One region of the Streptomyces sp. NPDC047982 genome, then DNA from elsewhere that is predicted to be linked to it. Evidence: riboswitches for the same ligand, from Rfam matches in the RefSeq annotation. Region 1 holds a riboswitch; the other holds the start of a gene.

Region 1 (3,402 bases):
GACGCCGTCCGGGGTCGCCGTCTCCAGGCCGTCCTCGAACCGCACGTCGTCGTCGTTCACGTAGACGTTCACGAAGCGGCGCAGCTTGCCCTGGTCGTCCAGGACGCGGGCGGCGATGCCCGGGTGGTTCGCCTCCAGGGACTCGATGACCTGGGAGAGGGTCTCGCCCTCGGCCGGGACCTCGGACCGACCGCCGGTGTAGGTGCGGAGGATGGTGGGGATGCGGACCTTGACGCTCATGGTGGGTATGCCTTCCTTCGGTCGCGGTGGGGATCAGGCGGTGGCGAGGCCGGCGGCGCGGAACGCGTCCAGGCTCGGGCGGATCGTCGCGGTCGCCTGCGAGGTGGTGGCCACCGCGTCCAGGGTCTTGAGGCCGTCACCGGTGTTGAGGACGACGGTGGCCAGCGACGGATCGAGCACCCCGTTCTCGATCAGCTTCTTCGTCACGCCGACGGTCACCCCGCCCGCCGTCTCGGCGAAGATGCCCTCGGTGCGGGCCAGCAGCTTGATGGCGTCGACGACCTGCTCGTCGTCGACGTCCTCGACCGCGCCGCCGGTGCGCCGGGCGATGTCCAGGACGTACGGGCCGTCGGCCGGGTTGCCGATCGCCAGGGACTTGGCGATGGTGTCCGGCTTCTGGGGCCGCACGACGTCGAGACCGGCCTTGAACGCGGTGGAGACCGGGGAGCAGCCCTGGGCCTGGGCGCCGAAGATCTTGTACGGCCGGTCCTCGACCAGACCCAGCTTGATCAGCTCCTGGAGCCCCTTGTCGATCTTCGTGAGCTGCGAGCCGGACGCGATCGGGATGACGATCTGGTCGGGCAGTCGCCAGCCGAGCTGCTCGCAGATCTCGTACGCCAGGGTCTTGGAGCCCTCGCCGTAGTACGGGCGCAGGTTGACGTTGACGAAGCCCCAGCCCTCCCCGAGCGGGTCGCCGATGAGCTCCGAGCAGAAGCGGTTGACGTCGTCGTAGGTGCCCTCGATGCCGACCAGCTCACCCCCGTACACCGCGGCCATGACGACCTTTCCCTGCTCCAGGTCGTGCGGGATGAACACGCAGGAGCGCAAGCCCGCGCGGGCGGCGGCGGCGCCCACGGCGCCGGCGAGGTTGCCGGTGGAGGAGCAGGAGAGGGTGGTGAATCCAAAGGCTCGGGCGGCTTCGACGGCGATGGCGACGACCCGGTCCTTGAAGGAGTGGGTCGGGTTGCCGGAGTCGTCCTTGACGTACAGGCCGCCGGTGACGCCCAGCTCGCGGGCGAGGTTGTCGGCCTTGACCAGCTTGGTGAAGCCGGGGTTGAGATTGGGCTTGTCCGCGACATCGGCGGGGACCGGCAGCAGCGGCGCGTAACGCCAGATGCTGTTCGGTCCGGCCTCGATACGCTTCCTCAGCTCCTCCGGGGAGCCGGCCGGCAGGTCGTACGCCACTTCGAGCGGCCCGAAACAGGACGCGCAGGCGAAGAGCGGTCCGAGCGCGAAACGCTCGCCGCACTCGCGGCAGGAGAGCGCCGCCGCGGGACCGAGATCGAGGTCGGCGGGCACGGTGCCGACGGAAGAATCGGCGTCGGAGGAATCGGCGGCGGAAGAGGTGGTGTTCGCTGGAGCGGTCGCAGCGGTCTGCACAGCCATGATGGCGGAGGCCCTTTCTCCTCATCTTCCTTGCGACGCGTTTCGTCGCAAGCCGGAATTGGCACCTTCCCCACCGTGACCTCGCGGTCGGCAGGAGGGTTGCCGGGACGTCAACGGGCCGTTCCCTCAGTCCCTCTGGATGAGCGCTGTGGCACTGGAGCGGTGCTCCAGGCATTTGTCGGCGGACCGACCCCGGCATGCGACGGTCGTCCGCGTTGTTCAAGACTGTAACCGAAGCACCGGACGGTTGAGATGGTCGTCCGAACCGCGAGATGGATCACATACAGGGAGTATCGACCGTGCTGGAAGAGGTCGAACGCTGGCTGACCAGGCGTTCCTGGTCGGCCGCCGACCGTCCGCTGGACAGCCTCCTGGCCGCCAAGGCGAAGGACCCGCGGCGCGGGAGCGTGAGCGTCGTCCTGCCGGCGCTGAACGAGGAGGCGACGGTCGGCGGGATCGTCACGACGATCCGGCGCGAGCTCATGGAGAAGAGCCGGCTGGTCGACGAACTCGTGGTGATCGACTCCGGCTCCACGGACGCCACCGCGAAGGTGGCCGGGGAAGCCGGTGCCCGGGTGGTGCACCGGGACGACATACTCCCCCGGATACCCGCCGTGCCCGGCAAGGGCGAGGTGCTGTGGCGCTCGCTCCTGGTGACGCGCGGTGACATCGTCTGCTTCGTCGACGCCGATCTGAGGGAATTCTCGGCGGACTTCGTCTCCGGCATCGTCGGCCCGCTGCTGACCGACCCGGAGGTGTGCTTCGTCAAGGCGATGTACGACCGGCCGTTCGGCGACGGCCCCACCGGGCCCGCCCTCGGCGGCGCGTCGGGCCAGGGGGGACGGGTCACGGAACTGGTGGCCCGGCCGCTGCTCAATCTGCACTGGCCGCGACTGGCCGGTTTCGTCCAGCCGCTGGGCGGCGAGTACGCGGCACGCCGCTCCCTGCTGGAACAGCTGCCCTTCCCCGTCGGGTACGGGGTGGAGCTGGGCCTGCTCGTCGACGCACTGCACACGGTGGGACTGGACGCGCTCGCGCAGGTCGACGTGGGCGTGCGCCGACACCGCCACCAGGACGGCCAGGCGCTCGGCCGGATGGCGGCTGCGATCTACCGGACCGCCCAACTCCGCTTGTCCCGCGGGCATTTGGTGCGCCCCTCGCTGACCCAGTTCGAGCGCGGAAAGAACGGTTTCGTACCGCGCACCCATGCGGTGGACACCGAGGAGCGTCCGCCGATGCGCGAGATCGAGGAGTATGTCTCGCGCCGCGCCGCTTGACGGTCCCGCCCCGTACGGCGGTCCCGGCACCGCGTGACGGGCCCGCCCCGCTTGACGGGCCCGCCCCGTACGGCACCACGGGTGAACCACGAGGAGCCACGGGAAAGCACAGGCAGCCCCCGGACACGACACCACCCGGATGCCACCTGAATGCCTCCGAACGTCGGCCGGCTTCGCACGTTTGAGTGGTTCGTGATCGGGCTAGATTCCGCAACATGGTCTCCGAGCACGAAGCCCACCCCGCCGAAGCCCGGTCCACCGGAACCGGTACCGCCGGAGTCGGTGGCGCCGAAGCCGGTGTTCTCGTCGCGTCGAACCGCGGCCCGGTGTCGTACACCCTGGGGACGGACGGAACGCTCGACGCGAAGCGCGGCGGAGGCGGGCTCGTCTCCGGGCTGAGCGCCGTCGAGGACAAGCTGTGGGTGTGCGCGGCGCTCGGCGACGGGGACCGTGAGGCGGTCCGGCGCGGAGTCGGTGAGCCGGGCGTGCGGATGCTCGA
Region 2 (3,402 bases), on a different contig from region 1:
TCGTGCGCCCGCCAGGGAGTACGGGACAGCCCTCAGTGCCGCATCAGGCGGCGTTTGCCCCCGTCGCGAGCCGGTGAACCCTTCCGGTCACGGCACCGGCGTCCGCCGCCCGGCACCCGACCCCGGTGGGAGGCGGTCCCGCCCCACCCGGGTGTCACGCGCCCGTCAGAGCTGCGCCTCGCCCCGGTCCGGCACGCAGCGGCCGCCCTCGGTGCGGTACGTCCACCGGGCGCCCTGTCCGACCAGTTCCTTGACCGCCCGTACGAAGCGCTCGATGTGCTCGTCGGGCGTACCGGCGCCGAAGCTCACCCGGATCGCGTTGAGCGAGAGCTCCCCCGGCGCGGCCTCCGGCGCGCCGCACGCGCCGCCCTGCTGCGGATCGCCGCCCAGCAGCGTACGGACCAGCGGGTGGGCGCAGAACAGTCCGTCACGCACCCCGATGCCGTACTCGGCGGAGAGCGCCGCGGCGAAGTGCGAGCTGTTCCAGCCCTCCACCACGAACGAGATCACGCCGACCCGGGGGGCGTCGTCGCCGAACAGCGAGAGCACCGTGACCTCGGGGACCTCGGCGAGCCCGGCGCGGACGGCGGCGACGAGGCGCTGCTCCCGGGCGACCAGGCCGTCGAAGCCCGCCTCGGTGAGCGCCTTGCAGGCGGAGGCGATGGAGTACACGCCGATGACGTTGGGGGAACCGGCCTCGTGACGGGCCGGGGTGGTGTGCCACTCGACGTCCACGCCGCCGTCGGCACGCCGGGCGACGCCTCGCGAGGCGCCGCCGCCGGCCAGGTACGGTTCGGCGTCCCGGAGCCAGTCGGCCCGGCCCGCGAGCACGCCCGAACCGAACGGCGCGTACAGCTTGTGCCCGGAGAAGGCGACCCAGTCGACGTCCAGGCCGGTGATGTCGACGGGGTGGTGCGGGGCGAGCTGCGCGGCGTCCAGCACGATCCGGGCGCCGTGCGCGTGGGCGGCGGCCGCCAGTTCCCTGACCGGCCACAGTTCGCCGGTGACGTTGGAGGCGCCGGTGACGCAGACCAGCGCGGGGCCGATGGGGCCTCCCCTGCTCGAACGGAGTTGAGAGCTCGGGGAAGGGTCGCGGTCGGCGAGCGCCCGCTCCAGCGTCTCGACGGCCTGGGCCGGGGTGCGCGGGGCGTTCAGGTACGTCACCCGGGCGTCGCGCCACGGCAGCAGCGAGGCGTGGTGCTCGGTCTCGTACACGAACACCTGGCAGTCGGCGGGGACGACCGCGGCCAGCAGGTTGAGCGAGTCGGTGGTCGAGCGGGTGAAGACCACCTGGTCGTCAGGGCGACAGCCGAGGAACTCCGCGACGGTCGCGCGGCTGTTCTCGAAGAGGTCCGTGGACAGTTGCGAGAGGTACCCGGCCCCGCGGTGGACGCTGCCGTAGTACGGAGCGTACGCGGCGACGTCGTCCCAGACGCGCTGGAGGGCCGGGGCGCTGGCGGCGTAGTCGAGTGCGGCATAGGTGACTTCACCACCTGTGACCAGCGGAACCGTTACGTCCTGACCCAGAACCGGCAAGGGGGTACAAAGCGACTGGTCGGCGGCAGCGGTGAGGACAGACATGGCGAACTCCCGTAACAGGCAGGCGAAAAGCGTGCGCCGGCGGATACGCGGCAGCGCAGCGACAAGAGAAAAGGGGTGCGGAAAAGGGCCGGAACGCCCTAGCGCATTCGCGTGCTCACAAGAGACTCCCTAGGGACCAGGACCCCGGGGGTTGGCATTCGCAGATGCCGAGGGGCCCGCGCTTGCCGCAGACCTCGCTGCCTGCGGCCCGGTCTTCACCCGGGGCACCCCGCCACGGACGGAGGGTTGCCGGACAGCGGGCCGGGGCCGTAGTCGCTGTCACTCATGACCTGCCTGCATCCTGCCATACGTCTGCGAACGCGCAAGGGCGCGGTCCAGGATCCGGACCGCGCCCCACGTGACATCCCGTCGGCTCGAAGACCGCCGGCCAGCGTTCAGCCGGCGGTCCGCGACGCGTTGCTGGCCGCCACCCACCTCTCCAGCGCCCGCCGTGCCGCCCCGGAATCGATGGATTCGGCGGCCTTCGCGACCCCGGCGGCGAGCTGTTCGTTCAGCGTGCCGTCCGTCGGGTCCAGGGCCACCAGCGCCGCCGCCGAGTTGAGGAGCACGGCCTCCCGTATGGGCCCGTGCTCACCGGCCAGCACCCGGCGGGCCACATCCGCGTTGTACGAGGCGTCACCGCCGCGCAGCGCCTCGGCCGGGACCAGTTCCAGACCGATGGCGCGCGGGTCGAACGCCTCCTCGCGCACCGCGCCGTCCCGGACCACCCAGACCCGCGAGGTCGCGGTCGTCGTCAGCTCGTCGAGCCCGTCGTCGCCGCGGAAGACGAGCGCCGAGTTGCCCCGTTCGGCGAGGACCCCGGCGACGATGGGCGCCATCCGCAGATCGGCGACGCCGACCGCCTGGGCCCGCACCCGGGCCGGGTTGGTGAGCGGGCCGAGAACGTTGAACGTGGTCTGCGCGCCCAACTCCTTGCGGGCGCGGGCCGCGTGACGCAGCGCGGGGTGGAACTTCACGGCGAAGCAGAAGGTGATGCCCGCCTCCTCGGCGACCTCGGCCACACGCCGCGCGCTGAGCTCCAGGTTGACGCCGAGCTTCTCCAGCACGTCGGAGGAGCCGCTCGCCGACGAGGAGGCGCGGTTGCCGTGCTTGACGACCTTGGCACCGGTGCCCGCGACGACGACCGCCGCCATCGTGGAGATGTTGACCGTCTTGGCGAGGTCGCCGCCGGTGCCGACGATGTCGACCGTGTGGCCGGGGACGTCGATGGTGTTGGCGTGCTCGTACATCGCGCGCACCAGGCCGGACACCTCCTCGACCGTCTCGCCCTTGGCGCGCAGGGCCACGGCGAAACCGGCGATCTGCACATCGGTCGCCTCGCCGCTCATGATGCGGTCCATCGCCCACGCGGTGTCGTCCGCGCTCAGGTCCTCGCCGCGCAGCAGCGGGTTCAGCACGCCGGGCCAGGAACGGTCCGCCACGCTGTCGCCGCCGACCGGGGTCACAACGTTCATGGTCCGCTCCTGGGGTCCACAGCCGATAAGAGGGTTCGACTTCCACCCTATCGAGGGTGGCGGACAGCGAAGAGCCCCGTCCATCGGATGGACGGGGCTCCCGCTGTGGCGATCAGTTCAGGCGATCAGTGGTGACCGTGGCCGCTGGTGATCTCCTTGTACTCCTCGACGGTGGGCTTGGCGATCTGGTTGTTCTCGCCGTAGTAGCCCTTGCTGAGCCGGGCGCGCAGCTTCTGCATCGCGGAGACCTTGCGCTCGACACCGTTCTCGTCGACCGTCGGGCCGATCTCGACCGGCTCGTACTGCTCGTGCGCCGTGAGCGTGTGCAGCTGCTCGGGGCCGAGCG

Evidence for each region. Region 1 has a riboswitch for S-adenosylmethionine ahead of thrC (threonine synthase). Riboswitches for the same ligand answer to the same signal wherever they lie in the genome.
Region 2: it holds a riboswitch for S-adenosylmethionine, as region 1 does, so the genes downstream of both, ACGF2V_RS07160 (aminotransferase class V-fold PLP-dependent enzyme) here and thrC (threonine synthase) in region 1, are expected to answer to the same signal.

The regions. Positions count from the first base shown of each region.
Region 1 is NZ_JBIDBS010000019.1:1,374-4,775, reverse strand. It holds gene ACGF2V_RS22705 (ubiquitin-like small modifier protein 1) at 1-240, opposite strand, end outside; gene thrC (threonine synthase) at 274-1,626, opposite strand; SAM riboswitch class I at 1,645-1,772, opposite strand; gene ACGF2V_RS22695 (glucosyl-3-phosphoglycerate synthase) at 1,926-2,903, shown strand; gene ACGF2V_RS22690 (trehalose-6-phosphate synthase) at 3,119-3,402, shown strand, end outside.
Region 2 is NZ_JBIDBS010000004.1:363,818-367,219, forward strand. It holds gene ACGF2V_RS07160 (aminotransferase class V-fold PLP-dependent enzyme) at 166-1,581, opposite strand; SAM riboswitch class IV at 1,755-1,872, opposite strand; gene trpD (anthranilate phosphoribosyltransferase) at 1,977-3,056, opposite strand; gene ACGF2V_RS07170 (ubiquinol-cytochrome c reductase cytochrome b subunit) at 3,182-3,402, opposite strand, start outside.